Regions from separate parts of the Streptomyces krungchingensis genome, predicted to be linked through region 2. Evidence: riboswitches for the same ligand, from Rfam matches in the RefSeq annotation. Region 2 holds a riboswitch; each other region holds the start of a gene.
What was found. A riboswitch is a leader RNA that binds a small molecule or an ion and turns the genes downstream of it on or off. The one in region 2 is predicted to bind cyclic di-AMP.
Positions count from the first base shown of each region.

Region 1: linked by a shared signal. The riboswitch ahead of ACSYGO_RS23245 (M23 family metallopeptidase) and the one ahead of ACSYGO_RS28125 (C40 family peptidase) in region 2 are both predicted to bind cyclic di-AMP.
Region 3: linked by a shared signal. The riboswitch ahead of ACSYGO_RS09825 (C40 family peptidase) and the one ahead of ACSYGO_RS28125 (C40 family peptidase) in region 2 are both predicted to bind cyclic di-AMP.
Region 4: linked by a shared signal. The riboswitch ahead of ACSYGO_RS20925 (transglycosylase family protein) and the one ahead of ACSYGO_RS28125 (C40 family peptidase) in region 2 are both predicted to bind cyclic di-AMP.

Region 1 covers NZ_JBPUKY010000001.1:5,290,981-5,298,434, reverse strand. Annotated here, with positions in the region: gene ACSYGO_RS23270 (GTP cyclohydrolase II) at 1-121, opposite strand, end outside; gene ACSYGO_RS23265 (MarR family winged helix-turn-helix transcriptional regulator) at 317-820, opposite strand; gene ACSYGO_RS23260 (dihydrofolate reductase family protein) at 924-2,069, shown strand; tRNA gene ACSYGO_RS23255 (tRNA-Met) at 2,158-2,231, shown strand; gene ACSYGO_RS23250 (PP2C family protein-serine/threonine phosphatase) at 2,421-3,626, shown strand; cyclic di-AMP (ydaO/yuaA leader) riboswitch at 3,860-4,014, shown strand; gene ACSYGO_RS23245 (M23 family metallopeptidase) at 4,026-5,066, shown strand; gene ACSYGO_RS23240 (aldo/keto reductase) at 5,499-6,443, shown strand; gene ACSYGO_RS23235 (PrsW family intramembrane metalloprotease) at 6,560-7,454, opposite strand, start outside.
Region 2 covers NZ_JBPUKY010000001.1:6,368,339-6,375,792, forward strand. Annotated here, with positions in the region: gene ACSYGO_RS28120 (tellurite resistance/C4-dicarboxylate transporter family protein) at 1-276, opposite strand, end outside; gene ACSYGO_RS28125 (C40 family peptidase) at 387-1,586, opposite strand; cyclic di-AMP (ydaO/yuaA leader) riboswitch at 1,595-1,766, opposite strand; gene pcrA (DNA helicase PcrA) at 2,326-4,776, shown strand; gene ACSYGO_RS28135 (M23 family metallopeptidase) at 5,003-6,595, opposite strand; gene ACSYGO_RS28140 (esterase/lipase family protein) at 6,930-7,454, opposite strand, start outside.
Region 3 covers NZ_JBPUKY010000001.1:2,194,971-2,202,424, forward strand. Annotated here, with positions in the region: gene ACSYGO_RS09815 (ATP-dependent Clp protease proteolytic subunit) at 1-556, shown strand, start outside; gene ACSYGO_RS09820 (hypothetical protein) at 564-872, shown strand; cyclic di-AMP (ydaO/yuaA leader) riboswitch at 1,250-1,414, shown strand; gene ACSYGO_RS09825 (C40 family peptidase) at 1,418-1,891, shown strand; gene ACSYGO_RS09830 (LysE family translocator) at 2,016-2,633, opposite strand; gene ACSYGO_RS09835 (LysR family transcriptional regulator) at 2,744-3,670, shown strand; gene ACSYGO_RS09840 (ATP-binding protein) at 3,679-4,137, opposite strand; gene ACSYGO_RS09845 (helix-turn-helix domain-containing protein) at 4,350-5,207, shown strand; gene ACSYGO_RS09850 (DUF397 domain-containing protein) at 5,217-5,441, shown strand; gene ACSYGO_RS09855 (8-amino-7-oxononanoate synthase) at 5,463-6,587, opposite strand; gene bioB (biotin synthase BioB) at 6,748-7,454, shown strand, end outside.
Region 4 covers NZ_JBPUKY010000001.1:4,754,653-4,762,106, forward strand. Annotated here, with positions in the region: gene ACSYGO_RS20910 (DUF501 domain-containing protein) at 1-218, opposite strand, end outside; gene ACSYGO_RS20915 (FtsB family cell division protein) at 248-724, opposite strand; gene eno (phosphopyruvate hydratase) at 842-2,128, opposite strand; gene ACSYGO_RS20925 (transglycosylase family protein) at 2,623-3,297, opposite strand; cyclic di-AMP (ydaO/yuaA leader) riboswitch at 3,301-3,463, opposite strand; gene ACSYGO_RS20930 (transglycosylase family protein) at 3,647-4,630, opposite strand; gene ACSYGO_RS20935 (cytochrome P450 family protein) at 4,815-6,086, opposite strand; gene ACSYGO_RS20940 (globin domain-containing protein) at 6,590-7,454, shown strand, end outside.

The DNA of each region.
Region 1 (7,454 bases), 1.1 Mb from region 2:
GTTCCTGCTCGTCGGCGAGGCCGTGGAAGGTGACCAGCTCCGCGTCGACCGAGTAGCCGTCACCGAAGCGCAGCGGCACGCGGACGCGGGTGCGCACCGTGGCGGTGGGGTAGTCGCGCATGTTGTCTCTCCGTCCAGCTGGTTCGTTCGAGGCAGTGCTTCAGATTTGAAGCAAGCTCTCGGAGGGAGACAATACACGGTGCTTTAAAGTTCAAGCAACGCGTTCCGCCGTGTGGCGCCCGGTGTGCCGTGCGGCGCGACCCGAGGCCGGGGCCGACTCGCGCATCCCCCGGTCCGCGCGTCTGGCGCGCGGACCTCACGAAGAACGCCGCCGCCAGGGCAGATCTTCCCCGCAGGTCCCGGACTGGTCGCCCTGGATCGCCCGCGTGATGACCCCGCAGATCTCCTCCAGCTGGCCGACCTGCTCCGGGGTGAGGTGGTCGAAGAGCGCCGCCCGCACCGTCTCCACATGCCCCGGCGCCGTCCGCTCCAGGACGGCCATGCCCTCGTCGGTGAGGGCCGCCACGTGGCCGCGCTTGTCGGTGGGGCAGCCCTCGCGGCGCACCGTCCCGTCCTTCTCCAGCCGTGTCACCGCGTACGTCAGCCGGCTACGGGTGATCTTCAGGATCTCGGCCAGCTCGGTCATGCGCAGCCGCCGGTCCGGTGCCTCGGAGAGCATGGCGAGGATGGAGTAGTAAAGGTGTGGCATGCCCGCCTCCGCCTGGAGCCGACGGTCGATCGTGTCCTCCAGGAGCGAGGAGGCGGAGACGTACGAGCGCCAGGCGCGCTGTTCGGCGGGGGAGAGCCAGCGGGTCGTCATGCCGCCAGTCTAGGTATTGTTTAAAAGTTGAACCACTGAGTCCAGCCGGGCCGGGCCGCCGCGAGCCGGTTCGAACCGCCGAGAGCCGGAGGGTGCGCCTCCCATGCCCCATCCCTACGTCCTGCTGTCCGCCGCCGTCTCCCTCGACGGCTTCCTGGACGACACCGGCCCCGAGCGGCTGCTGCTCTCGGGAGCGGCCGACTTCGACCGGGTCGACGAGGTGCGGGCGTCCAGCGACGCGATCCTGGTCGGAGCCGGCACGATCCGCGCGGACAACCCGCGCCTCCTGGTCAACTCGACCGAGCGCCGCGCGGCACGCGTCGCCGCGGGACGCCCGGAGTACCCGCTGAAGGTCACCGTCAGCGGATCCGGCGACCTGGACCCGGCGGCGCAGTTCTGGCACACCGGTGGCGAGAAGGCCGTCTACACGACCGACAAGGGGGCGGTCCGGGCGGCCGAGGCCCTGCGCGGACTCGACCACCTCGGCATCGACATCGTCTCCACCGGCCCCGAGCTCGACTGGCGCGCGCTGCTGGAGCACCTGCACGACGTCCGGGGCGTGCGCCGCCTCATGGTCGAGGGGGGCGGGCGGGTCCACACCCAGCTGATGCGGGAAGGGCTCGCGGACGAGCTGCAACTCGCCGTCGCACCGCTCTTCGTGGGCCAGCCGGACGCGCCGCGGCTGTTCGGCCCGGGCGCGTATCCCCCCGGGCGGATGCGTCTCGTGGAGACGCGGGCCGTCGGAGACGTCGTCCTCATCCGGTACGTCCCCACGGCACCCGGCACCGGGGAGCTCGCCGGTGCCGCGGACCGGCAGTGGCTGGCCCTCGCCTGCGAGCTGGCCGCGCAGTGCCCGCCCTCGGAGACGGCGTTCAGTGTGGGCGCGGTGGTGGTCGCGGCCGACGGCACCGAGCTGGCCCGCGGTCACTCCCGGGAGGGCGACGACCCCGTCGTGCACGCCGAGGAGGCCGCGCTCGTCAAGATCGACCCCGCCGACCCCCGGCTGGCCGCCGCCACCGTGTACAGCAGCCTGGAGCCGTGCGCCCGACGCGCCTCCCGGCCCGCCCCCTGCGCCCGGCTGATCCTCGACGCCGGGGTGCGGCGTGTGGTCACCGCGTGGCGCGAGCCCGACACGTTCGTCACGGAGGCCGACGGGAGCGGGCTGCTCACCGCCGCGGGCGTCGACGTCCTCGAACTGCCGGAGTTCGAGGAGCGGGCGAAGGCGCCCAACCGGCACCTGCTCGGATAGTCCCGGGGCCAGCGCGACACGCCGGGCGGCGGCGCGGGGAAACGTGTGTGCTTCGGGTCCCGCGGATGGCGTACACTGGTTTCACCGACGCGGGGTGGAGCAGCTCGGTAGCTCGCTGGGCTCATAACCCAGAGGTCGCAGGTTCAAATCCTGTCCCCGCTACTGAAACAAGGGCCGGACTCGACATGACGAGTCCGGCCCTTGGTCTTTCCTCCGGCCCTTTCCCGCTCCTCGGCCTTTCCCCTCGTCCTCGCCCCGCGCCCCCAGGTGGCGGCCGGGCACGACCTGGCGCGTTCCCCCGGTCGGTCCACACCGGTCGCTGCCCGCCCCCGGGCCGGGAAATCTGGACGGGTGGGGCGACCAGGAAGCGAGCGGCGAGCGGCCACGGGCCCGTACGACCGGTCCGGTGGACGGCTGCCCGGCGACCCCGTGCCCGACCCCGGCCTCGGGGACACCCCGCGGCCCCGCCCGGCGGGCACCGGGGAGCGCGGGGTCTCCTCCATGCGGACCTTCGTCCGGGTGCTGCCCGTGCTGTTCGTCGTCGCCGGGGTCCTCTACGACTACCTGACCCCGGCGGAGTTCACCGCCGCCCCCTTCTTCACGGCCGACCCGCTGGTGGCCGCGCCGCTCTACACGCTGCTGTGCACGGCGCTCACCGGCCTGGTGGCCGTCGCCGCCGTCCTCGCGGTGCACCTCAGGCTCGGGATCGTCTTGCACGTCGACGCGGTCACGGAAGTCGTCACCGTGGCGACCGCCGCCGCCCTGGCCGCGCTCATCAACGTCCTCGTGCGCCGCAGCGACGAACGGCTCGCCTCGGTCCGGGAGGTCTCCGAGTCCGCGCAGCGCGCGGTGCTGCCGGAACCGGCCGAGCGGATCGGCGGCCTGGAGGTCGCCGCCCGCTACGAGGCGGCGCAGGCCGACGCGTTCATCGGCGGCGACCTGTACGCGGTGCAGGACTCGCCGCACGGCGTACGCCTGGTCGTGGGCGACGTGCGCGGCAAGGGCATGGGCGCGGTGGCCGCCGTCGCCGTCGTGATCGGCGCGTTCCGGGAGGCGGCCGAGCAGGAGGCGACCCTGGAGGCGGTCGCCGGCCGTCTGGAGCGGGCGCTGGCGCGTGAGGGCACCCGGCGGGAAGGCCTCGACGCCTTCGAGGGCTTCACCACGGCCGTGCTCGCGGAGGTCCCGCACGGCGAATGCGCCGTGCGGATCCTCAACCGCGGTCATCCGCCGCCCCTGCTGCTGCACGCCGACGGCACGCTCGTCACGCTCGACGGCGGTCCTTCGGCGCTGCCGCTCGGGATGAGCGAGTTGGGCAGCTGGCCCGACCGCGCGGTGTGCGAGAAGTTCCCGCACGGGGCGACGCTGCTCCTCTACACCGACGGTCTGTCCGAGGCGCGCGACAGGCGCGGGGACTTCTACGACCCGGCGGCGCGTCTCGCCGGACGCGTGTTCCCGGGTCCCGACGCCCTGTTGACCGTCCTGGCCGAGGAGGTCCGGCGGCACGCGGGAGGCGGCACGACGGACGACATGGCGCTGCTCGCCGTGCGACGCCCTTGATCGTTGTCACCCGGGGTGACCGGACCGTACCCCTCCGCATAACAACTGACGCACCATCAGAGAAGGGCGTGTTTACGAGGTGCGGTCAACTCGCCCGGTTTCCGGCAGCGGTGCCCCCAAAGTCCAGGCCAAAAGCGTTAACGATCAACCCGAACGGCTTGGAATCCGGTGCCTGCGTCTATTAACGTTCGATAACGCAGCGCGGTCGTCCCAGCCGTCACAAGAGGCGGCTCCGTGCGCACGCGCCGAATCCCGCAAGGGAACCGGGGAACCACCAACTTGGGGTGAATCGGGCGTTCTTCGCGGTCATTTCCGTGAGGGACGCGCGTAGGAGACCTTCCTGCTCCGAACCCGTCAGCTAACCCGGTAGGCGAGAAGGAAGGAAAGGAGCGCGCCCACGTGGCGTCCAACCGGCCTGCCCAGCCAACCTCGTTCGCGCCGGACGAAACCCAGTCCATCGGCTACGCGTACGGCAACGACGAGGGCCCCTGGGAGGAGTGGAATCCCACCGCGGATTCCGTCCGTCCCGTCCGCGGCCGGCACCGCGTCAGCAAGCAGCGCGGCGGAGGACTCGCCCGCAGCTCCACCGTCCTCGGTGTCGGTGTGATAGCCGCCGTCGGCGCGGGTGGCATGGCCACCGCGGCGCCCGGCAAACCGCCGGTCTCGATCTCCCTGCCCGACCTCTCCTCGGTCACCGAGTCCGCCAAGGCCCTGATCTCCGACGGCGGCGAGTCCAGCGCGCCCAAGGGCTCCGACACTCCTCTCACCACCGCAGGGCTGACCAGCGCGGACGCCGCGCAGGGCAGCGCCGACGCCGGTGAGGCGCTGCGGGCCCGCATCATGCAGCAGGCCGAGTCGCAGCAGGACCAGGTCGACAACGCGGCCCAGGAGGCCGCCGAGACCGCCGCCGCGAAGCAGGCCGCCGAGACCGCCGCCAAGCAGCAGGACGCCGCCGAGGCCAAGGCCGCCGCCGCCAAGAAGAAGGCGGAGGAGGAGGCCAAGGCCAAGGCCGAGGCGGAGCGCCTGGCCGAGCTCGCCAAGAGCTACTCGCTGCCCACCTCCTCGTACACGCTGACCTCCACCTTCGGTGACGCCGGCTCCATGTGGTCCTCCGGGTACCACACCGGCCTCGACTTCGCGGCGCCCACCGGGACGCTCATCAAGGCGATCCACGGCGGCACCATCACGGAGGCCGGCTGGGCCGGCGCGTACGGCTACCGCACGGTCCTCACCCTCGACGACGGCACGGAGCTGTGGTTCTGCCACCAGTCGTCGATCAGTGTCACCGCCGGGCAGAAGGTCACCACCGGCGAAGTGATCGGGCGCGTGGGCGCGACGGGCAACGTCACCGGACCGCACCTGCACCTGGAAGTGCACCCCGGCGGAGGCGACTCCATCGACCCGATGGCCTGGCTGCGCGGCAAGGGCCTCACCCCCTGAGCCGACCGTCTCCACCCTTGCGCCGAGGGGCTCCGGCTCCGGGCTGAGGGTTTCCGCACGCGTGCCGAGGGGTCCGACCCCTGGCTGTGGTGCTCCACCCTTGTGCCGGGGGATCTCCCCTGGCACAAGGGCCTTCACCCTTGCGCTCAGGGATACGACCCTGGGCCGAGGGTCTCCGCCCGACCCCAGGGCCTCGCGCCCCGGGTCCACGGGCTTCGTCCCGAGCCGAGGGTCCTGGCCCCGGTGCGAGGGACTCCACTCCTGAGGCGCGACCACACACCCTCCGCCGAGGCGGCTTCGCTTCCTCAGCGGCAACGGTCTCCGGCGGTCCTGACGACAACCCCCCGACGTCAGGGCTGCCGGTCAGGTGCATTCGGGTGTCCTCGGATGCATGCGGAATACACCCATCCGGTACGGGTGTTGGGGCGAGGTATGACTCCTCTCCACAAGCTCGGTCCGTCCGACCTCGAGGTCTTCCCGCTCGCCCTCGGGGGCAACGTCTTCGGCTGGACCGCCGACGAAGCGCACTCCTTCGCCGTGCTCGACGCGTACACCGCCGCCGGCGGCAACTTCATCGACACCGCCGACTCCTACTCGGCGTGGGTCGACGGCAACGAGGGCGGCGAGTCCGAGACCCTCATCGGCTCGTGGCTGAAGAAGCGCGGCAACCGCGCCGACGTCGTCCTCGCCACCAAGGTCAGCCAGCACCCCCGGTACCCGGGCCTGTCCGGTGCCAACATCAAGGCGGCGGCCGACGCGTCCCTGCGCCGCCTCGGCACCGACCACATCGACCTGTACTACACGCACTTCGACAAGCCGGAGGTGCCGGTCGAGGAGATCATCGGCGCGCTCGACGAACTGGTGCGGGCGGGCAAGGTGCGGCACATCGCCGCGTCCAACATCTCCCCCGAGCGGCTCCGCGAGTCCCTGGAGTTCTCCGACCGCGAGGGCCTCGCGCGCTATGTCGCCCTCCAGCCCCACTACAACCTCGTCTCGCGCGAGACGTACGAGGGACCCCTGCACGACGTCGCCTCCCGCGCCGGCCTCGCCGCCGTCCCGTACTTCGCCCTCGCGTCCGGCTTCCTCACGGGCAAGTACCGCCCGGGCGTGAGCGTCGACTCGGCCCGCGCCGCCGGGGCGGGCAAGCACCTCGACACCGAACGCGGCATCCGCGTCCTGGCCGCCCTCGACGAGGTCGCCGAGGCGCACGGCGCACCGGTCGCCACGGTGGCCCTGGCCTGGCTGGCCGCCCAGCCGACGGTCGCGGCCCCCATCGCCTCCGCCCGCACGGTCGAGCAGCTCCCGGCGCTGCTGGGCGTGGCGGACCTGGTCCTCACGGAAGGGGAGCTGGCGAAGCTGACGAAGGCGTCCGCCTGACGCCGACGGCGGCCCGGCGAAGGCCTCTGCCCGAGGGGAGCAGCCGCTAGGTGTATTGGCCCGCAGCGTTGTTGATCAAGCCCCGTCAGTGTCAACAACGCTCGTGATCAATACAGCTAGGTGCGGTACGGGTTGTAGGCGGGGTTCGGGGCCACCGGGCCGTACGGGTTCCCGTGCGGCTGTCCCTGCGGTCGCTCCGGGGGCTGCCCGTACGCCCAGGCGTACCCGCGGCCGTACCCGCTCGCGTGGGCGGGCCACGGCGGTGCCGGAATCCGCGGCGCGACCGCCCGTGCCGCGTACGCCAGGGCGGGCCGGGCGATCTCCCTGCGCCGCCACAGCTCGTCGAGCAACTCCCGTTCCCGCACGACGAAGTCGGCGCCGGCCCGGCCGCGGCGGCCCCGGTGACGCAGGAACGCGAGCGAGGTCGCGTACGCCTCGTACTCCGCGACCGAGCGCGCCGCGGCCTTCCCGCCGTGATGCCCCGCGTACTCGCGGGCGAGCCGCCGCGCGCGCATGGAGCCGAGCACATGGGGTTCGACCGGGGTCAGCCACCCGGCGACGGCGTACGCCGGAAGCTCCGTGCGCACGGTGCGCAGTTCACGCTGCCGCGTCCAGACGACCAGCCAGGTCAGCAGTCCGAACGCGGGCACCATGAACGCGGCGTACACCGCGAAGAACCCGTACTCCCCGAACGTCGAGGAGCCGTTCCACACGGAGTGCATGCCCATGGCGAGCAGCAGCCCGCCGAAGGGCAGCAGCACGCGGCGCAGCTGCTGGCGTTCCGCGGACAGCGCCGCGACGCCGAACCCGATGCCGGTCAGCACGGTGAACAGCGGATGCGCGAACGGTGACATGACCACGCGGACGAAGAAGGTCGCGGCGGTGAGGGAGGCGAGCCCCCGCTCCCCGCTGAGCTGGTCGGTTCCGAACGCGGTGCCGAGGTAGAGGATGTTCTCGGTGAACGCGAAGCCGGTGGCCGTGATCCCGGCTATCACGACCCCGTCGACGATC
Region 2 (7,454 bases):
GCGTGTCCCGATCACGGTGGTGGCCGCGACGGCGGTGAGCGCGGCCGGCGTGTACGCCTCTCCCACCCAGCGCGGCCGTTCCCGCAGCAGCCGCAGGACGAAGTCCGCGGCGAGCCCGACCCAGGCCACGCAGGCCAGGACCAGCGCGATACGGGACAGCGTCTCGTGGTCGGCCATGTGCAGCCCGACCGAGACGATGCCCGTGGCCATCACGGCGGCACCGGCGGCGGGCGGGTGCTCCGCCCACCAGGCGCGGAGCTGGGAGAGGGCTGGCATGCCGACGATGCTATGGACCGACGGGCGAGTTGCCCGTGGGGCACGCGCGCGGGGTGCCCGATATGCCCCGCGCGCGCGTGCCCGGCAGGAAGCGCCGTCCGCGGGAGGGCCTACGCCGGGCGCACCACGCTGTGGATCGCCGACGTGCCGTCGTAGTAGATCGACTCCTCGCGCACGTACGCGCCCGGCTTCGGCGCGTGGATCATCATGCCGTTGCCGATGTAGAGGCCGACGTGGCTGATGTCGTCGTAGAAGAACACCAGGTCACCCGGCTTCGCGTCGGAGAGGGAGACGGTCGTGCCCGCGTTCACCTGGTCGTAGGTGACGCGCGGGAGCGAGACCCCGGCGGCCTTCCAGGCGGCCTGCGTGAAGCCCGAGCAGTCGTACGAGTCCGGTCCGGTGGCGCCCCACACGTACGGCTTGCCGATCTGGGCGCGGGCGAAGGCGACCGCCTTGTCCGCCTTCGCCGTGGACGTCGAGCCCGTGGACGTCGAGCCGGTGGAACCCGTCGAGCCGGTGGAGCCCGTGGAGCCCGTCGAGCCGGTGCTGGTGTCGCTGGACGACGACTCCTGCGCGGCCGCCGCCTTCTTCGCGGCCTCGGCGGCGGCCTGCTGCTTCGCCAGTTCCGCGGCCTTGCGCGCGGCCTCCTCCTGCTTCTTCTTCTCGATCGCGGCGAGCCGGGCCTTCTCCTCCGCGGTCAGCTTCGAGAGCAGGTCGCGCGCCTCGGTGAGCTTGCTCTGGACGTCGGCCTTGGACTTCTTGAGCGCGTCCTGCGAGGAGGACAGCGTCTCCAGGCTCTTGGCGGCCTCCGCGCGCTTCTTCGTGGTGGCGGCCTGCTCGGTGATGTAGTCGTCGACGGCCGCCTTCTGGCGAGTGGTCAGACGGTTCATCAGCTGAGTCTGGTCGAAGTAGTCCTGCGGGTCGTCGGCGAGCAGGAGGGTCGCGGTGTCGGGGGCGGCGGCCCCGGTGCGGTACTGCGCGGCCGCGAACGAACCCAGTTCCTCACGCGCGGAGTTGAGCTTCTCGGTGCGCTTGGCGACGTCGTCGCGCAGGGTGTCGACGCGCTCCTGCTGCTTGGCCGTCTTCTCCCTGGTCGCGTTGTACTTCTCGGTGGCCGTCTCGGCCTGGTGGTAGAGGTCGTTGACCTTCTTCTCGACTTCTTCGAGGCTCGGCTTGGGCTCGGCGGAGGGGGACGCGTTCGCCGTCTGGGAGAGCAGGGCCACGGAGGTGAGGGCGGCCGTCGCGAGAGCGGGGGTACGTATGCCTGCCATACGCGAACCCGCGGGACGCCATTTGCGGTGCGACGCCAAGAGAGGCGACTCCTTCCGTCATCCGCCTACCGAGTTAGCTGTCGGGTTCGGGCGGGTGGATCCGGAAGGTTTGCCCTACGGTCCTTGCCCCACAAGGCAGTTGGACCGATTCACCCCAAGGTCGGTGGGTCCCCGGTTCCGGTCGCCGCGAGGGCAGGCCGAATTCGGCGGAGGCCGCACGGCCCGGCGACGTTCGCCGGTGGGGGTCGAGCGGCCTGTGCGGCACGCTAGCCAATTCGTGTGGCCTCTGTGAAGGTTGATGTGCGATATGCCCGATACATTTTCGTGACCTTGGCCATGAAAAGCGCCACTCTCACCGATCGTGGCCCGGACGCTCTGGAGGGTGACGGAGATGGAGGGGTCTCGGTGGGGGTGCGGGGCGCGCCGCGCGGGCTTTGAGGGTGACGTGGGTCACGGTGGAGGCGGCGGAGAGGGCGGAGAGGGCGGGGACGGCGGAGAGGGGCCGCCGGAGCAGGGCATGGGGCTCGCGGAGTCCGCGCGGGCGGCGCACGGGGCTCACGGAGCCGCGGGCGGCGCGAGGGGCTCGCGGAGCCGGGTGGGCGCGGGACGGGGTTCGTCGGCCCGGGAGCTGGCCAGGGAGGGGCCGGGCTCGCACAGGCCCGTACGGGAAGATCATCGGCCTCCACGGGCGCCGCGGAGACGGACGGGCACCCCGATCGGGGCGGACTTTCCGGGGCGGCAGCCGGTTGTCGGTGGGGCGGCCTAGACTCGGAGAGCGATGAGCAGCCTCTTTGACGACAGCTTCCTGGCGGACCTCAAGCCCTCCGGGGCCCACGAGGAAGAGCCCCCGCCGCCGCCCGAGGACGAGGCGCCGGAGCCGATTCCGGACGACCTGTTCGGCGGCCGCTTCGACGTGCCCACGGCCAGGGACGCGTACTACCGCGACGGCGCGCACCGCCCCGCCCTGGACCCGGCGACGCTGCTCGACGGACTGAACGAGAACCAGCGCGCCGCCGTCGTCCACTCCGGCTCCCCGCTGCTCATCGTGGCCGGCGCGGGCTCGGGCAAGACCCGTGTGCTCACCCACCGGATCGCCCATCTGCTGGCCGAGCGGCACGTCCACCCCGGCCAGATCCTCGCGATCACCTTCACGAACAAGGCCGCGGGCGAGATGAAGGAGCGCGTCGAGCAGCTCGTCGGCCCGCGCGCCAACGCGATGTGGGTGATGACCTTCCACAGCGCCTGTGTCCGCATCCTGCGCCGCGAGAGCAAGAAGCTCGGCTTCACGTCGTCCTTCTCGATCTACGACGCCGCCGACAGCAAGCGTCTGATGGCCCTGGTCTGCCGCGACCTGGACCTCGACCCCAAGCGCTTCCCGCCGAAGTCCTTCAGCGCCAAGATCTCGAACCTGAAGAACGAGCTGATCGACGAGGAGGACTTCGCGAACCAGGCCGCCGACGGTTTCGAGAAGACCCTCGCCCAGGCCTACGCGCTCTACCAGTCGCGCCTGCGCGAGGCCAACGCGCTCGACTTCGACGACCTGATCATGACGACGGTCAATCTGCTGCGCGCCTTCCCGGACGTCGCCGAGCACTACCGCCGCCGCTTCCGCCACGTCCTGGTCGACGAGTACCAGGACACGAACCACGCGCAGTACGCCCTGGTCAGGGAGCTGGTGGGGCCGGCCGACAGCGACCCCGGCGAGCTGTGCGTCGTGGGTGACGCCGACCAGTCGATCTACGCCTTCCGCGGCGCGACCATCCGCAACATCCTCCAGTTCGAGGAGGACTACACGGACGCGACGACGATCCTGCTCGAACAGAACTACCGCTCCACCCAGACGATCCTCTCCGCGGCCAACGCGGTCATCGAGCGCAATGAATCACGGCGCCCGAAGAATCTGTGGACCAACGCGGGCGCCGGTTCCAACATCACCGGCTACGTGGCCGACACGGAGCACGACGAGGCCCAGTTCGTCGCCGACGAGATAGACCGTCTCACCGACGCGGGCGAGGCGAAGGCGGGCGACGTCGCCGTCTTCTACCGCACCAACGCGCAGTCCCGTGTCTTCGAAGAGGTCTTCATCCGCGTCGGCCTGCCCTACAAGGTCGTCGGCGGCGTCCGCTTCTACGAGCGCAAGGAGGTCCGGGACGTCCTCGCGTACCTCAGGGTGCTGTCCAACCCCGAGGACTCGGTCCCGCTGCGCCGCATCCTGAACGTTCCCAAGCGCGGCATCGGCGAGCGCGCCGAAGCGATGATCGACGCCCTGTCGCAGCGCGAGAAGATCAGCTTCCCGCAGGCGCTGCGCCGCGTGGACGAGGCGTACGGGATGGCGGCCCGCTCGACGAACGCGGTCAAGCGGTTCAACACGCTGATGGAGGACCTCCGGACGATCGTCGAGTCGGGTGCCGGCCCGGCCACCGTCCTGGAGGCGGTCCTCGAACGCACCGGCTACCTCGCCGAGTTGCAGGCCTCGACCGACCCGCAGGACGAGACACGGATCGAGAACCTCCAGGAACTCGCCGCCGTGGCCCTGGAGTTCGAGCAGGAGTCCGGTGAGGGCGAGGCCGCGGCCGGCCTCTCCGAGTTCCTGGAGCGGGTCGCGCTCGTCGCCGACTCCGACCAGATCCCGGACGAGGAGGACGGCAACGGCGTCATCACCCTGATGACCCTGCACACCGCCAAGGGCCTCGAATTCCCCGTGGTCTTCCTGACCGGCATGGAGGACGGCGTCTTCCCGCACATGCGCGCGCTGGGACAGGTCAAGGAGCTGGAGGAGGAGCGGCGCCTGGCGTACGTCGGCATCACGCGCGCGCGGGAGCGGCTCTACCTCACGCGGTCGTCGATGCGCAGCGCGTGGGGCCAGCCCTCGTACAACCCGCCGTCCCGGTTCCTTGAGGAGATCCCGGCCACGCATCTGGACTGGAAGCGCACCGGGGCGACGTCTCCCGTGTCCTCCGGTCCGACGTCGGGGATCGCCGCCTCGCTGTCGTCCTCCCGTTCGCGGTCCGCGGCCTCCGGGGCGTCCGGGTTCGCGACGGGGCGTGGGATCTCGGAGAAGCCGGTGGTCTCGCTGGCCGTCGGGGACCGGGTCACGCACGACCAGTTCGGCCTCGGCACCGTCGTCGGTGTGAAGGGGACGGGCGCGAACGCCGAGGCGACGGTCGACTTCGGCGAGGCGAAGCCGAAGCGGCTGCTGCTGCGGTACGCGCCGGTGGAGAAGCTCTAGTAGCCGGGAGCCCGTGGGGCCTGTCGCTCGACAGGCCCGCGGGCCCGGTCCGCCCGCGGGACGCCTGGGAGGGAGAGCGCCTGGCCGGGCGTACGGCCTCGCGGCGTCGTCGGCCGTGCCTCGGGGAAGCGGGCCCGGACGCGCGAGAGCGCGGGTGGTCGCGGGGCAAGGGTGTTGTGGGGCAAGGGTGTTGTGGGGCCGGGACGGTGGCGTGGGCCCGGGATCGTTACGTCGGGTCCAGTCCGTGGCTGCGCAGCCACGGCAGCGGGTCGATCGCCGAACCGCCGGCCGGCCGGACCTCGAAGTGCAGGTGCGGGCCGGTCGAGTTGCCGGAGTTCCCGGAGAAGGCGATCTGGTCGCCGGCCTTCACCGCGGTGCCGGAGGCGACCTTGTACGTGGAGAGGTGGCAGTACCACGTCTCCGTGCCGTCCTTCGCGGTGACGATCATCATGTTCCCGTACGCGCTGTTCCACTGCGTGCGGACGGTTCCGTCGGTCGCGGCCATCACCGGCGTGCCGTAGGAGACCGGGAAGTCGATGCCCGTGTGCACGGACATCCAGTTGATGCCCGCCTGGCCGAAGTAGGCACTGAGGCCCTTACGCGCCACCGGGAGGGCGAACTTGGGACGCAGCCGCTCCTTGCGGGCCGCTTCCTCCGCCGCCTTCTTCCTGTCGGCCGCCTGCTGGGCCTTGAGGTCGATACGTTCCTGCGTGCGGCTGGCCCGGTCGGCGAAGTCGTCCGCGCCCGCGGACAGACTCTGGAGCTGGGTGTCCAGCTTGTTGTTGGCGGTGGACGGCTTCACGGCCGTGGGATCCGGGGCGCTCGCCGTGGTGTCCTTGCCGTCGTCCCCGCCGAGGTTGCCCACGGAGGCGGCGGCGATGCCGGCGACGCCCATCACGCAGGCCGAGGGAACGGCGACGGTCAGCAGAGCGGAACGTTTCGCGGGGCTGCGGCGACGGGAGCGGGAGCCCGAGCGCGCGGCACGGGGGGCCGGGACGACCTCCTCCATGTCGTCGAGCAGCGGGGCCTCGTAGTCGCCGTCGTCATCGGCCGACGCGTCCGCGTCGTCGGTGAAGGACTCGAACTCGTCGTCCGCGTCGATGTGCTGGTCGTACGAGACGTGCTCGAAGGTGGCGGTCGCCTGCTGGTCGAAGGGCGCGGACGCGTGCGTCTCGGGCTGCTCGTACGCCTCGGCGTGGCCGTGCGGCTGCTCGTACGTCTCCTGCTGGGCGTGCTGCTGCTCGTACCCGTCCTGCTGCGGATACTCGTACGCCTCGTACGGGTCGTGGCCGCCGGCGGTGTTCCACTGCGTGGCGTCGTACGCACCCGTTTCCTGGGCCGGCACGCCCCACTGCTGGGAGGGGTCGACCGACTGGTCCGGCTGGAGCCAGGCGCCGGCGTCCCACTGGCCCGACGCCTCCGGGCTCGGGTGCTGCGCGGGGATGTCGGCGAGCTGCTGGTAGCCGGACGCCCATGCCGTCGTCTCGTAGCTGCCGGTGTCGTAGGCCGCCTGGTGCTGCGCCGCGTACGGGTCGTAGTTCAGCGTCTGGTGGCTGCCGGTGCTCCACTGCGTGGCGTCGTAGGACCCCGTGCCCTGGCCCGACATGTCCCCGAAGAGGGGGTCGGTCTCGAAGGTCGCGGTCGCATAGGAACCGGTCGTGCCGACACCCGCGTCATAACCATGGGCGGCGTAGGCGTCGTACGTGGTGAAGTCGCCGTACTGGGCTTCCTGTGCGCCGTACGGCGCATGGAGCGCCGAGGCGGCATCGGAGGCCGGAGCCGGGGGAGTCACGGTCCCCGACGGGTGACGGTCGTTCACCAACTTCTCTTTCGCCTCGACAACAGGGGCTGGCAGAGCAGTGCGGCGACTGTACCCGGCGGTACGCGGGCGCGACAATCTTCGTCAGGTTTCCCGTTCTCGGGAAACGGGCATTCGGCCGTGTTTCGGGGGAGGGCGGGCACGACTTTGGCCTGGTGTTCGATGAATGTTCGAAGCGCCAGGGGTGTCGTGGGGCTGTCCGACGGGGGTCGTGGAGCCTTTTTCCGGGTGTCGGCGACCGTGAAGTGAGGGCGGCGAGCGCCTCAATGGGCCGTCGCGGCAACCCCGGCGGCGGTCACGCGCGCGCCCACCGCCGCGCGACCGCCGGCCGTCGTCACGCGACCGTCAGACCTCCCGCCCGGGTGGCCGTCCGGATGTCGGCCTCCTCCATGTCGAGCGCCTGCCGTATGCCGGTCGCCACGGCCGGGTGCACCGGCAGGGCCAGATGGCCGACGCCGCTCACGCGGACGTTGTGCGCGAGCAGGTCGGGGTGGTCGACGCAGGCCGACTCCAGCGGGTCCATCAGATGGTCCAGATCGCTCCAGAAGCTGACGAACTGGGTCCGGCAGCCCGGTGCGGGCATGGCCAGTTCCTCGATCACCTCGGAGCCGGGGCGCATCTGACGCACGATCGGGTGCGCGTTCATCAGCGGGGCGACCCGGGTGCCCGAGTGCGGGGTGCCGAGCGTGACGAGGGTGCGGACGTGGGCGTCGCCGCCGAGGCACTGCGCGTAGTACCGCGCGATCAGGCCGCCGAGGCTGTGCCCGACGATGTCCACCCGCGGATGGCCCGTGCGCTCGCAGATCTCCTCGATGTGCCGGCCGAGCAGTTCCGCGGCGGTGCGGATGTCGCACGTCAG
Region 3 (7,454 bases), 4.2 Mb from region 2:
CTCGAAGCTGCTCGACGAGCGGATCGTGTTCCTCGGGACGCCGATCGACGACACGTCGGCGAACGACGTGATGGCGCAGTTCATGCATCTCGAATATCTGGCCCCGGACCAGGACATCTCGCTGTACATCAACTCCCCGGGCGGCTCATTCAGCGCGATGACCGCGATCTACGACACGATGCAGTTCGTCACCTGCGACGTGGAGACGACCTGCCTCGGACAGGCCGCGTCGGCCGCGGCCGTGCTGCTCGCCGGCGGCACACCGGGCAAGCGGTTCGCCCTTCCGGGTGCCCGCGTCCTCATCCACCAGCCCTCGTTGCCCGAACCGGTCCAGGGCCAGGCAAGTGATCTGGCCATCCAGGCCGAGGAGTTGATCCGCACCCGCGGACTGCTGGAGGAGATGCTCGTCCGGCACACGGGCCAGAGCCCGGAGCGGGTCGCAGCCGACATCGAACGCGACAAGATCCTCGACGCACCGGCGGCGGTGGCGTACGGACTGGTCGACCGGATCATCCCGAGCCGCAAGGGCTCGCGCAGCACGCCCGGCGGGAGGTGACCGGCCGATGCTCCCACCGGAACTGCCGCCCCTCCCCGCGCTCACGCGCGCCGAGGCCGAGTTGATCGACCGATACCTCGACGTCGTCGACCTGCTCGGCCGCATCAACCCGGCCCGTCCCGGCGACACCTACCGCGGCCTGAGGGCCGCTCAGGCACTGGTGGTCAAGGCGACCGCACTGCGCGACGCGCTGACCCTGATGCACCAGCGCGGCGAGAGCGAGGTGCACGCACCGACACTCGCGCGGGCACTGCGCGTGCTCGACGGCGAGCGGCGCGCGTCCCGGGTCACCGTGCCGCCCTGCTCCGGAAGTTGACGCGCGACCGGTGCGCACGCCCGGGCCGCGACGCACGCCGACCGGCGAGACGTCCGGCCCGGGTTTCAAACGGACCAGAAGGATTACCCCCCGTTGGAGTATCTGCGGGTCCTTTGTACGACGCCCCCGAGTTGCGCAACGCGCGTGGTCACGAGCCGGAATTTGGCGTTCCGTTGCAGGTACGGGCGTCGTCGTACACCTCAACACCCGCCCGAACAAAGGGGTGTCCACCCGAACGGGTGAGTGGTGAGTAACGCCACAAATCACCGGTTCCGCTCGGCATTTCCGACTCTCATGCGTGAAGATCCCTTCCGACGACAAGCCCCCGCCGCAGCGGCGGGGCGGTCCGGGCGGACGCCGAGTCCTGCCGCCGCCCGGATGTCCGGTCGACAGAAGTGGATCGGCAGGAGTGGAGGACCCAGCACGACGGGCCGCCGGAGAGATCCGGGCGGTCCTTGGGGTGAAGCCGCAACACGCGGCCGGGCTACTTCGCCAGCCCGAATCCGACAGGTCATCCTTCACAGGCGGCTGACGAAGGGTTGCGCATGACTGCGCTCAATCGTGTCCCGTCGCTGTGGACCCGGGCCGGTACGGCCTCGGCTCTGACCATCGCCGCCGTCGGCGGCACCCTGGTGGTCCCCGGTGTCGCTCCCGACGCCGAGGCGGCCACCGTGGCGACGAAGGCACTCCAGGTCGCGGCCTCGAAGAAGGGCGCCCCCTACAAGTGGGGGGCCACCGGACCGCGTCGCTTCGACTGCTCCGGGCTGACCCTGTACTCGTTCAAGAAGGCGGGCAAGAAGCTCCCTCGAACGGCCGCGGCGCAGTACAACAAGACCCATCACATCTCGGCCTCGCACCGCAAGGCCGGAGACCTGGTGTTCTTCCACTCGGGCCGGAGCGTGTACCACGTCGGCATCTATGCCGGGAAGGGAAAGATCTGGCACTCCCCGAAGACCGGGGACGTCGTGAAGCTGCAGAAGATCTGGACGAGGAGCGTCTGGTACGGACGGGTGAGCTGATCCACCCTTCGGTGGCGGCGCGGGGCCGCCGCCACCGAAGGGCGTGCGACAGGAGACCGCGAGGGTTCGCTCGGTGTCCCGCCCGCGCGATCGGCGCCGCCGCGCCGGCCCGTGAGGCGAGCGCTCAGCTCCTCAGGGGCTCCAGGACGAGGACCAGACCGAGCACCGTCAGGGCCGTGCCGGTGACCGCCTCCACGGCCCGTGCGGCGCGCGGTGCGCGCAGCCACCGACCGAGCCGGTCCACGAGGAGCGCCACCGCCGGGAACCACACCAGGCCCAGGACCACCACGATCAGTGCCAGCAGCAGGGTCCGCGGCATCGCGGGACTGCCCGCCGGCACGAACTGCGGCAGCAGGCTGAGGAACGTGATCGGGGCCTTCGGGTTGAGCGCGTTGGTGACGAAGCCCTGCCGCAACGGACGCGCGCCGTCCCCGGTGCCCTCCGCGGCCTCCTCGCGCGACCGCCCCAGCGACCGCAGCGTCCGCACCCCGAGGTGGAGGACGTAGACGCCGCCGAGCAGTTGCAGTGCCCGGAAGAGCGCCGGCACGGCGGTGAGCACCGCGGCGACCCCGGCGACGGCGAGCGCCGTGTGCAGGAGCAGTCCACCGACGATGCCGAGCGCGCTGGCGAGACCGGCCCGGCGCGAGACCAGGCCGTTGCGCACCACGACGGTGAAGTCCGCACCCGGCACGGCGACCATGCCCGCGGCGACTGCTGTGAAGGCGATGAGCTGAGCGTCCATGGGCCCCAGACTGCCTCTGCCGGGCCTTCAGCAGGTATGTCGAATATCCTGGGTCGGTCTTAAGCATTCGTTCAGACCGGCGCGGTCGCGGCGAGGTCCGGGGTGGTCCGATGTACGACCCGACGCGGCTCGCGGCGCTGGTCGCGGTCGCCGAGGCGGGGTCGATCACCCGGGCGGCCGAACGGCTCGGTTACACCCCGCCCGCGCTCTCCCAGCAGCTGGCGAAGCTGGAGCGCGAGGCGGGCGCGACGCTCCTCGTCCGGTCCCATCGCGGGACGCGGCTGACGGGCGCCGGCGAGCTGCTGGTGGCGCGGGCGCGCCGGGTGCTGGACGAGATGGAGCGGGCCCGGCACGAGCTGGCGCACCTGGCCGGCCTGTCCGGCGGCACACTGCGGCTCGGCACCTTCCAGACGGCGGGCATCCATCTGCTGCCGCCCGTGCTGAGTGCCTTCCGCCGGACCTACCCGGACGTGGAGCTGGCGGTCGCCGACTACGAGCCGCCCGCCGGGGTCGCGGCCGTCGCGGCGGGCGAGGTCGACCTGGCCCTGACGCACACCTACGAGCCGGCGGCCCCCGTCGCCGTCCCGTCGTCCGTGAGCCTGGAGCCGGTGCTGGTCGAGGAGCTGGTGCTGGTGACCGCCCCCGGGCACGTCCTCGCGGGCGGCTCGGCCCGGCTCCCCCTGGCCGAGCTCGCGGGTCAGCCGCTGATCAGCATGGCCCCGGATCATCCGCCCCGGCAGGGTGTGGAGGCGGCACTCGCCCGCGCCGGTGCCACCCCCGCGGTGCTGGTCGAGACCCCGGTCTACGCGCTCGTGTGCGCCCTGGTGAGCGCCGGGCTCGGGGTCGCGGTCGTGCCGGAGATGGTCGCCAGGACGGCGGCGACTCCGGTGGGGACGCGCCTGCTGGATCCGGGAGATCTGCGCCGTACGATTTCGGTCGTCCACCGGACCGACGAGACGTCACCCGCCGCCGACGCGTTCCGCGCGCTGCTGCGCGGCACCTTCGAACGGGCCGGCCGCCACCGCCCGGACAACTGAGCCGTCGCTCAGGGCTCTTGCGGGCCCCCGGCCACCACCGGCTGGACCCGTGCCGTCCAGGGCAGTTCGATCGAGACGGTCTTGCCGCCCTCACGGGTGGGCCGGACGGTGAGTCTGCCGCCGCACTCGGCGGTCAGCCAACGGATGATCACCATGCCGCGTCCGTTGTCCTGTTGGACGGCCGCCGGAAGCCTCTTGGGGAAACGCGGGTGGCTGTCGGTGACTCCGAGACGGAGCTGCTCGTCCCGTTCCAGCCGGACGTCCACGGTGAAGGTGGGCGACTGCCCGAACGTGTGCTGGACTGCGTTGGTGGCGAGTTCGGAGACGATGAGCCTTACGGTGTCGGCGACTTCGGAGTCGCACGGCAGACCCCATTCGACGAGTACGTCGGCGACGAACGCGCGGGCCGCGGAGACCGAGGCGGGATCGCTCGGCAGGGTGACGGATGCTTCCTGGTGATCTGCCATGGCGACGTCGTCCCTTTCCCACGGGACCGGAGTCCGACACGGAGCGGATGGTTCGAGTACGGTCCCGGACTGGTGCTTCGCGCCAGACTGCCATTACCGGGCCGGTCACGGGTGCGATCCACCAAGATATGCATATATCTGTCGCTCGAAGCGGTGAACTCTGCGACGGCAGAGCGTATTTGGGTGGCTCGGAAGGAGTAAGGAGTACGGCCATGCAGCACGGTCCCGCGGTGCGCCGCCGCAAGCTCGGTGCCGAACTGCGCGCGCTGCGCGCCGGCGCGGGCCTCACGAGCGGTGAGGCCGCCCGGCTCCTGGGCTGGCACCAGTCGAAGGTGAGCCGGATCGAGACCGGGACCAGCGGGGTGAAGTCCACGGACGTGACACGGCTGCTGGACGTCTACGCCGTCGATGACCCCGAACTGCGCGACCTTCTCACCGTGTTGGCGGGCGCCGAGGACGACGGCAGGCATCACTGGTGGCACGCCTACCGCGGGGTGCTGCCGCCGGCGTACCGGGACTTCATCAGTCTGGAGTCGCAGGCGCGCGGGATGCGGACGCTGGAGACGTCCGTCGTACCCGGACTGCTCCAGACGCCCGAGTACGCGCGCGCCGTGACGCGGGCCGCCGTCGAAGGGCTGGAGGACTGCAAGCTCGACGCGCTCGTCGAGGTGCGCCTCGCCCGGCAGGACGTGCTGCGCTCACGCCCGCCGCTGGAGCTGGACGCCGTCCTGGACGAGGCGGTGTTACGCCGCGAGGTCGGCGGACCCGAGGTGATGGCGCACCAGTTGCGGCGGTTGTGCGACGCCGCGGCGCTGCCCCAAGTGCGGCTTCAAGTACTGCCGTTCACCGCCGGAGCGCACATCGGCGTCACCGGGCCTTTCGTTATCTTCTCATTTTCGAACACAACTGATCTGGATGTGGTTGTTCTCGACCACTTGACGAGTAGCCTCTATCTCGAGCGGAAAGAAGACCTTCAGGCCTACAGCGAGGCCTTCGACGCACTTCAGTTCCACGCCCTTTCGCCCGAGGAATCGTTGGACTACATCGCCGGGATAGCTGACGGCGCGTAAGGAGGCACCATGTCTGCACTGCCTCGGAACGTACCTTCCAGTACCTCACTCCACGACGCCCGGTGGCTGCGCAGCAGCCGCAGCACGGGAATGAACAACTGCGTCGAGACGGCACGGCCCGGCCCGGGCCCCTGGTCCGGACTGGTGGCCGTGCGCGACTCCAAGAACACGACGGGACCCGCCCTGCTGTTCGCCCCCGCCGCCTGGGAGGGCTTCATCAGCGGACTGAGCTGATCCCTCGCCCGCACACCGCGATCACCGCGTCCGGCTGATCACGCTCACGGCGTGCTCGATCTGCTCCTCGGTGAGGTCCGCGCGAGCGGTCAGCCTCAGCCGAGAGATGCCGTCGGGCACGGACGGGGGACGGAAGCACCCGACGGCGAGCCCCGCCTCGCGGCAGTCGGCCGCCCAGCGCACCGCTCGCTCGGGGGACGGCGCGCGCACGGAGACGACGGCGGCGTCCGGCCGTACGGCTTCGAGCCCCTCGGCCGTCAGCCGGGTGTGCAGGACCGTCGCCACCGCGCGTGCCCGGAGCGCGCGTTCCGGCTCCCGGCGCAGCAGCCGCAGAGCCCCCAGAGCGGCTCCGGCCGCGGCGGGTGCGAGACCCGTGTCGAAGATGAACGTACGGGCCGCGTTGACCATGTGGTCGATGACGGCAGCCGGGCCGAGGACCGCGCCGCCCTGGCTCCCGAACGACTTCGAGAGCGTGACCGTCACGACGACGTCCGGCGCTCCCGCGAGCCCCGCCGCGTGCGGCGCGCCCCTGCCGCCGTCGCCCAGGACACCGAGTCCGTGCGCGTCGTCGACGACCAGTCCGGCCCCGTACTCCCGGCAGGCGTCCGCGAGTTGGGCCAGCGGAGCGGCGTCCCCGTCGACCGAGAAGACCGTGTCCGAGACGACGACGGCGGGCCCCTGGTGGGTGCCGAGCGCCTTGCGCACCGCGTCGGGGTCGGCGTGCCCGACCACCTGCGTGGTGCCCCGGGCGAGCCGGCAGCCGTCGATCAGCGAGGCGTGGTTGCCCGAGTCGGAGACGACGAGTGAGCCGTGCGGTGCGAGGGCGGTGACGGCGGCGAGATTGGCCGCGTAGCCGGACGAGAAGACCAGGGCGGACTCGAAGCCGCAGAAGTCGGCCAGTTCGCGTTCCAGCTCGCCGTGCAGTTCGGTCGTGCCCGTCACGAGGCGGGAGCCGGTCGCACCGCCGCCCCACCGGTGCGCGGCCTCCGCCGCCGCCCCGGTGACCTCCGGGTGCCGGGCCAGTCCGAGGTAGTCGTTGCTCGCGAGGTCGAGGAGCGGCGAGTCGGCGGGGCGCGGACGCAGCGTGCGGACGAGTCCGGCGGCGCGACGCGCCCGGGCCTGCTCGTCGATCCAGCCGAACGCCATGTGTCCTCCGGACCGTAGGGGCGGGTGTTTTGTAGGCAGTGCACAGACCCTAGCGGCCGGGCCAGCAGGCCAGGGTGTGGCAATACCCACACGTCGAACCGTCTCTGTTGTGCAAACTCTCCTTGGCCGGGAGTGGTCGCATAAGCAAGGATCGGGCCTCATGGACCTGCTGAACACGCTGGTGGACAAGGGGCTTCGGCGCGAGCTGCCGACCCGCGACGAGGCGCTGGCCGTACTGGCCACCTCCGACGACGACGTGCTGGACGTGGTGGCCGCGGCCGGCAAGGTGCGCCGGCAGTGGTTCGGCCGACGGGTGAAACTCAACTACCTCGTCAACCTCAAATCGGGCCTGTGTCCGGAGGACTGCTCGTACTGCTCGCAGCGGCTCGGCTCCAAGGCCGACATCCTCAAGTACACCTGGCTCAAGCCCGACGAGGCCTCGAAGGCCGCGGCGGCGGGTCTCGCCGGCGGCGCCAAGCGGGTCTGTCTGGTGGCCAGTGGACGCGGTCCGACGGACCGTGACGTGGACCGGGTCTCCGACACCATCAAGGCGATCAAGGGCCAGAACGAGGACGTCGAGGTGTGCGCCTGCCTCGGCCTGCTCTCCGACGGCCAGGCCGAGCGGCTGCGCGACGCGGGCGCGGACGCGTACAACCACAACCTGAACACGTCCGAGGGGACGTACGGGGACATCACGACCACCCACACGTACGCCGACCGGGTGGACACGGTGCAGAAGGCGCACGCGGCGGGACTGTCCGCCTGCTCGGGCCTGATCGCCGGCATGGGCGAGTCCGACGAGGACCTCGTCGACGTGGTGTACGCGCTGCGCGAGCTCGACCCGGACTCCGTTCCGGTGAACTTCCT
Region 4 (7,454 bases), 1.6 Mb from region 2:
GCGGACGCGGCCCGCGGGCACGTCAGGTAGTACGTCGTGGGGAACGGTGTCCCGTCGGGAAGACGCGGCGCCGTCTCGACGACGTCCGGCTGCCCGCACGGGCACCGGTGCGCGATCGCGCGCAGTCCGCGCGGCGGCCGGCCGAGCTGCTGCTTGAAGGCCTCGACGTCCGCGTCGGTCGGTTCGGTGCGCGGGGTGGGCGGCGGTGGCGTTTCCATGCCGTGTGTCACATGTCTTTCTGGTCAGTTCACTTGTCGGCGGCGTCGGACTTGTCCACGCCGTCCCAGACGTTGGCGTACCAGGGGCGCGGTGCCGCCCGCCGGTCGGCGCGGGACTGCTTCGCCGCGTCCGGGTCGACGACGATGTAGCCGGTCTCGCCGGGCATCACGTAGTGCAGCCGGTCCCGGATCTGCTGTTCGGCGTACGCGTCGTCCTGCCAGCGTGCCTTGAGGTCGCGCAGCTGCTCGACCCGCTGCCGGGCCTGCTCCCGCTGCCGCTCCACGTCGGCGATCTCGGCGCGCTGGGAGACGTACTGCCTTATCGGGTACGCGAGCGCGACGATCAGGGAGCACAGGACGAGGGCGAGCAGCGCGGCCCGGCCGGTCAGCCGGGAACGACGGGCCTGCCGCTTCGTCTGCGAGCGGTACACCCGGGCCGCCGTCTGCTCACCGAGCAGCCGCAGCCTGGTCGCGGTGGAGAACCGGTCCCGGTCCTTCACGGCCATGTATCCCGCCTCCCCGGTGCTTGCGCGTCCGCCGGCCCGTCACGTGCGTACGTCCCCGCACACGGTACGGGACCGAGTACGGGGACGTACGTACGACGCTTCCTAAGCCAGTGCGACTCAGCCCTTGAAGCGGGGGAAGGCGCTGCGGCCGGCGTACACCGCGGCGTCGTCGAGGATCTCCTCGATGCGCAGCAGCTGGTTGTACTTGGCGACGCGGTCCGAGCGGGCCGGGGCGCCGGTCTTGATCTGACCGCAGTTCACGGCGACCGCGAGGTCGGCGATCGTGACGTCCTCGGTCTCGCCGGAGCGGTGGGACATCATGCACTTGAAGCCGTTGCGCTGGGCCATCTCGACGGCGTCCAGGGTCTCGGTCAGCGAGCCGATCTGGTTGACCTTGACGAGCAGGGCGTTGGCGGAGCCCTCCTCGATGCCGCGGGCCAGGCGCTCCGGGTTGGTGACGAAGAGGTCGTCGCCGACGATCTGGACCTTGTCGCCCAGCTTCTCGGTGATGACGTTCCAGCCGGCCCAGTCGTCCTCGTACAGCGGGTCCTCGATGGAGACCAGCGGGTACGCGGAGACGAGCTCCTCGTAGTACTCGGTCATCTCGGCGGCCGAGCGGGACTTGCCCTCGAACTCGTACTTGCCGTCCTTGTAGAACTCGGACGCGGCGACGTCGAGCGCGAGCGCGATCTGCTCGCCCGGGATGTAACCGGCCTGCTTGATGGCCTCGAGGATGAGGTCGAGCGCGGCGCGGTTCGACTCCAGGTTCGGGGCGAAGCCGCCCTCGTCGCCGAGGCCGGTGGACAGGCCCTTGGTCTTCAGCACCTTCTTGAGGGTGTGGTAGACCTCGGCACCCCAGCGCAGGGCCTCGGAGAAGGACTCCGCGCCGATCGGGGCGATCATGAACTCCTGGATGTCCACGTTGGAGTCGGCGTGCGAGCCGCCGTTCAGGATGTTCATCATCGGAACGGGCAGCAGGTGCGCGTTCGGGCCGCCCAGGTAGCGGAAGAGGGGGAGGTCGGACGCCTCGGAGGCGGCGTGCGCGACGGCGAGGGAGACGCCGAGGATGGCGTTGGCGCCGAGCGAGCCCTTGTTGTCGGTGGCGTCCAGGTCGAACATCGCCTGGTCGATCAGGCGCTGCTCGGTGGCGTCGTAGCCGACGAGCTCCGGGCCGATCTGCTCGATGACGGCGAGGACGGCCTTCTCGACACCCTTGCCCTGGTAGCGGTTGGGGTCACCGTCGCGGAGCTCGATGGCCTCGAAGGCACCGGTGGAGGCGCCGGACGGGACGGCGGCACGACCGGTGCTGCCGTCGTCGAGGCCGACCTCGACCTCGACCGTGGGGTTGCCTCGGGAGTCCAGGATTTCCCGGGCTACGACGACGTCGATGGACGGCACGATCATCTCCTTCTGGGATGTGACGCGGGTACGCCGGACACCGGGCCCGGCACGGCGCGGAGCCTGGGACGGCTTCGCGACATGAGCCTAACCGCCTCGGGGGGATCGGCCAGCCTGACGACCACCCCTTGAGCAGAACCGAGCGTAAATTGTTTCCGAACGGAACAAAAACCTGCCCCGTACATGAATACCGCCCCGCACGAAAAGCCCCGCCCCGGCGCGTGCGGGGGAACACGTGCCGGGGCGGGGAGCCCGTGGGGACGGGGGGACCCTCACGAGGCCTCCGCTACGGAGACCCCTTCCAGGGGAGGGCCATGGACCGGCCGAGGCCTTTCGGGGCCGGTGCCGGACCGCGGCCGGCGGTGCGGGGCCGGACCGGACGGCGTGGACGCCGGTCCGGACCGCGCACGGCCGGTGGGGGCGCGGCCGCAGGTGGGGGCTGCGGACGCGGACGGACGCACGCAGGCCCGTGGGGGGAGAGGCCGCCGCGCGAGGGCCGATCAGCCGAGGTGCAGCTGCTGGCCCGGGAAGATGAAGTCGGCGTCGTCGACGATGTCCTTGTTCAGCTTGAACAGCTGCTGCCAGCCACCCTTGACGTGCTTCTTCTCGGCGATGGAGCTGAGGGTGTCGCCCTTGACGACCTTGTACTCGCCGTCACCCTTCTTGACCTTCTCGCCGGTCGGGGTGGTGACGGTCTTCTCGGCGGCCGGGCGCTCGGCGGAACGCGAGGCGGGCTGCTCCGTCGTACGGGTGGTGGTGCTCGGGGTGCTCGACGCGGAGTCGGCGGTGCCGCCGTTGTACGGGGTGCTCGACAGGCCCGTGCCGCAGTTCGGCCAGGCACCCTTGCCCTGCGCGGCGAGGACCTTCTCGCCGATGGCTATCTGCTGGGCCTTGGAGGCCTTGTCGGCGGTGGAGGCGTAGGCGGTGCCGCCGTACGCGGCCCAGGTGGAGGCGGCGAACTGCAGCCCGCCGTAGTAGCCGTTGCCGGTGTTGATGGCCCAGTTGCCGCCGGCCTCGCACTGGGCGACGGCGTCCCACTCGGACGCGGTGGCGGCGGAGGCGTTGCCGGCGGCCATCAGCGGGGCGGCGATGGCGACACCGGTGACACCGGCGAGGGTGGCGACACGTGCGGCCTTGGACGGACGACGGTGCTTGCCCTTGTCGGAAAACAGCATGGAGGATCCCCTCACCGACGCCTGCGAGGTGAGCTGTCGGGTTCGGGCGGGTGAGTGCCCGGCCGTGCGCTCGGCGCTCGGCTCCACCCCTAGCCGCTCCCGGTTCAACTACCGGTCGCGGCACTTACCTTGGGTCCCCCGCTCCTGCCCACGGCGCTTGACGCGTCGACTGTTCCCGTACGGCCGTCGGCAGGATTCGGCGTTGCGACCGTCGGGGCCCGCTGTGGCGAGCGATCACGACCGTAGGCATGCGGCCGACGGAATTCCAAAGACGATCAGGGCCTCTGAGACTCATCTCTCACTCGCACCAAACCGGACATTCCGCGGCGAACCATGACGCGAACTCCCGCTACTTTTCGCCCGATTCGGCATCAACTGCAAGGCTCTGACCGGGGAGGATGAGGTCGGGGTCGGCGCCCACGGTCTTCTTGTTCGCGTCGTACAGCCCGGACCATCCGCCCGGCAGGTCGAGGGTGTCGGCGATCGTCGAGAGGCTGTCGCCGTCGCGCACGGTGTAGGAGCCGTCGGCCGTTTCGCGCGAGGGACCCGAGTCGCGGGAGGCGTGCCGTCCCGGAGCGGCGTCCTTGCGGGCGTCGCCCGCGTCCTCCGTCGCGTCCTCGTCGGCGCTGTCGCCGCGGTGGCGGCCGGCTCCGGCCGTGCCTCCCTCGGACGCCTCCGAAGACTCGTCGTTCCGGCCCGACTTGTCCGATTCATCGCTCTTCGGCGTCGCCCGGTCCGAGCGGTCCGAGTCCTGGGAGCCCTGGGAGTCCTCGTCGGACGAGGTGTCGGACTTGGTGGAGTTCCCGCCCTCGCGCGAGGTGTCGGTCAGGGACGACGAACCGGACGAGAAGGAGGAGTCGGAAGAATCAGATGAAGAGGACGAACCGGACGAGTCCGAAGAACCGCCCTCGTCCGAGGAGCCGTTGCCCAGGCCCGTGTCGACCTCGACGTCACCGGAGTGCTTGCTGAGCCCGGAGAGCGGCCCGCAGGTCGGCCAGGCGGCGAGCCCCTCGCCGTCGAGGACCTTCTCGGCGATGGCTATCTGCTGCGAGCGGCTGGCCTGGTCGGCGCTCGGGGCGTAGGCGAGACCGCCGTACCTCTCCCAGTTGTCCTGGGTCAACTGGAGGCCGCCGTAGTAGCCGTTGCCGTTGTCGGCGCTCCAGGCGCCGCCGCTCTCGCACTCCGCGACCCGGTCCCACGTGGTGCCGTCGGCGGCGCTCGCGCTGGTGGCACCGAGCAACGGGATCGCGATGGCCGATCCGGTCACTCCTGCGGCGACGATGAGGGCCGGGGCCTGACGGGGGCGACGGTGACGGCCGTTCCCGGAGAGCATGCGGAAGCCTTTCGCGTGACAGCAGGTGACTACAGCGGCTACAGCGACAGATGGGCCGCGTTGCTGGGTGAACGTATCCGTACTCGAACGCTTGTCACAAGTCGATGCAGCGCAGATCACGTGAAGATCACAGATATGACGGACCGTCACCCACCGCCCACCAGGACGCCGTTCCGCGGCATGCCTACCTGATCGGCGTGAACTCCACCGGAAGGGTGCGCAATCCACGCATAATGAGCCCGCCACGCCAACGCAAATCGGCAGGATCCACCGCGAGTTGCAGATCGGGCAGGCGGGTGAGGAGCGTGGCGAGCGCGGTCTGCCCCTCCAGACGGGCGAGCGGCGCGCCGAGACAGTAGTGCAGGCCGTGGCCGTACCCGAGGTGTTGGTTGTCACGCCGGGACAGGTCGAGCGTGTCCGGCTGTTCGAACCGTGCGGGGTCACGGTCCGCAGCCGCCAGGACGACGAGGACGGGGTCGCCGGGCGCGATGTCCTGTCCGCCGATCCGCACGGACTCCGTGGCGAACCGCCAGGTGGCGAGTTCGACCGGCCCGTCGTAGCGCAGGAGTTCCTCGACCCCGGTCTCCAGCAGCCCCTTCTCCCCCGCGGCGAGGGAGGTCTGGAGGCGGGCCCGCTGCCCGGGGTGGGTGAGGAGGGCGTAGGTGCCGTTGCCGATGAGGTTGACCGTCGTCTCGAATCCCGCGAAGAGCAGGATGAACGCCATCGCGGCGGCCTCGTTCTCGGTGAGGTGCTCGCCGTGGTCGGAGGCACGGATGAGTCCGGAGATGAGGTCCTCGCCGGGTGCGGGGTGCTCGGGCAGCGCCTCCCGCTTGCGGTGGATGAGTTCGGCCAGATAGCCGCGCATCTTCTTGACGGACCGCGCCACCCCGCCCCTCGGCCCCCCGCCGTGCCGGATCATCATGCCCGCCCAGTCCCGGAAGTCGTCCTGGTCCTCGCGGGGGACGCCGAGCAGGTCGCAGATGGCGTAGATGGGCAGCGGGAACGCGAAGTCGTGGATGAGGTCCGCGGAGCCCTCGCCCGCGAACCGGTCGATCAGCCGGTCGGTCAGTTCCTGCACACGCGGCGCGAACTCGGCCACCCTGCGCGGGGTGAACGCCTTGCTGACCAGCCGCCGCAGCCGGGTGTGGTCCGGCGGGTCGATGTTCAGCAGATGGGTCATCAGCTCGGCCTTGCGCTCGCCCGGGATGCCCGTCTTCCCCTTGGCGTGGGCGGGTTCGTCGTGATGGGCGGGGTTCTTGGACAGCCGCTGGTCGGCGAGCGCCTGGCGGGCGTCCGCGTACCGGGTGACGAGCCAGGCCTCCACCCCGCTGGGCAGCCGGGTCCGGTGCACCGGGGCGTGCTCTCGGAGCCAGGCGTACGCCGGGTAGGGGTCGGTCGCGAACTCCCAGGTGAAGAGTTCGGGGGCGGGGCTGGCGGAGGCGTGGGGCTCGGTCACTCCCCGACGGTATCCGCAGCGCCCGGGGGTGCCGGGACCGACCGGCGGCCGGGGCGGACGGACGGTCCCGGCACGGCGCGCACCGGCCGCGTGCGGGCTCCCTCGGCGGCGGGCGGCTCGCGACGGCCCCGGACCGGACCGTGCGGCGCTGCGGCGCACGGTCGGGGGCTGTCGCTGCGGCACACGGTCGGGGGCTGTCGCTGCGGCACACGGTCCGGGGCTGCTGCTGCGGTACACGGTCCGGGGCTGCCGCCACGGCGCACGGTCCGGGGCTGTCGCTGCGGCGCGCGGTCGGGGGTGGCCGGCCGGGGCCCGCGTGCATGGGGCCCGGGTGCCGCGCGTGCCGGACGGGGAGCCGCGAGACGGGGCCGGCGGGGCGCCGCGCGTGCCGGACAGGGAGCCGCGATACCTGGCCGGCGGGGCGCCCCGTTCCCTTCATCCGGACTGTCCGTAAATCGCCTGCTGTTTGACCACGCGGCTCGACGAGTCCATACATTCGCGCGGTGGACCCCGAGATACTCCGATCCAGCTTCGCGGTCGTCGAGAGGCGCGCCGAGTTCGCGGTCAAGTACTTCTACTCCCATCTGTTCCGCCACCGTCCGGAGCTTCGCGCGCTGTTCCCGCTGGACCTCCCGCAGGACATGGAGCGGCAGCGGGACCGGCTGTTCGCGGCGCTCACCCATGTGACGGAGCGGCTGGAGGACCCGGGACTGCCCGACTATCTGCGGGAACTCGGCCGTGACCACCGCAAGTACCTCGCCGAGCCCGAGCATTACGCGGCCGTCGGAGCGAGCCTGATCGCCGCGTTCGCCGCCGTCGCGGGCTCGGCGTGGAACGCGGAGGTCGAGAAGGCCTGGCACGAGGCGTACGAGGCGATCTCGGACCTGATGCTCCAGGGCGCGTGGGAGGCGCAGCACCGCGGTGAACCGCCCTGGTGGGACGCAGAGGTGACCGCGAGGACGCGGCACGGCGACGACCTCGTCGTCCTCACCCTGCGGCCGCGACGGCCACTGCCCTACTCCCCCGGCCAGTACGTCGGCGTCAACGTCCCCCATCTGCCGGGCGTCTGGCGGCCCTACTCGCTGGCCAACGCGCCCCGCCCCGACCACTCGGTGGATCTGCACGTCAGCCGGGTCGAGGACGGGGTGCTGTCCACCGCTCTCGTCCGGCAGACCCGGGAGGGCGACGTCCTGCGGCTGAGCGCGCCCGGCGGCGAACTGACCCTGCGCAGCTCCGTGGAGCGGCCCGTCACCCTCATCGCGGCCGGCACGGGCTGGGCTCCCGTGAAGGCGCTGCTGGAGCAGCTCGACGCGTCGCACGAGGCCCGGCTGTTCCTGGTCGCCCGCGACATCGAGCACCTGTACGGCC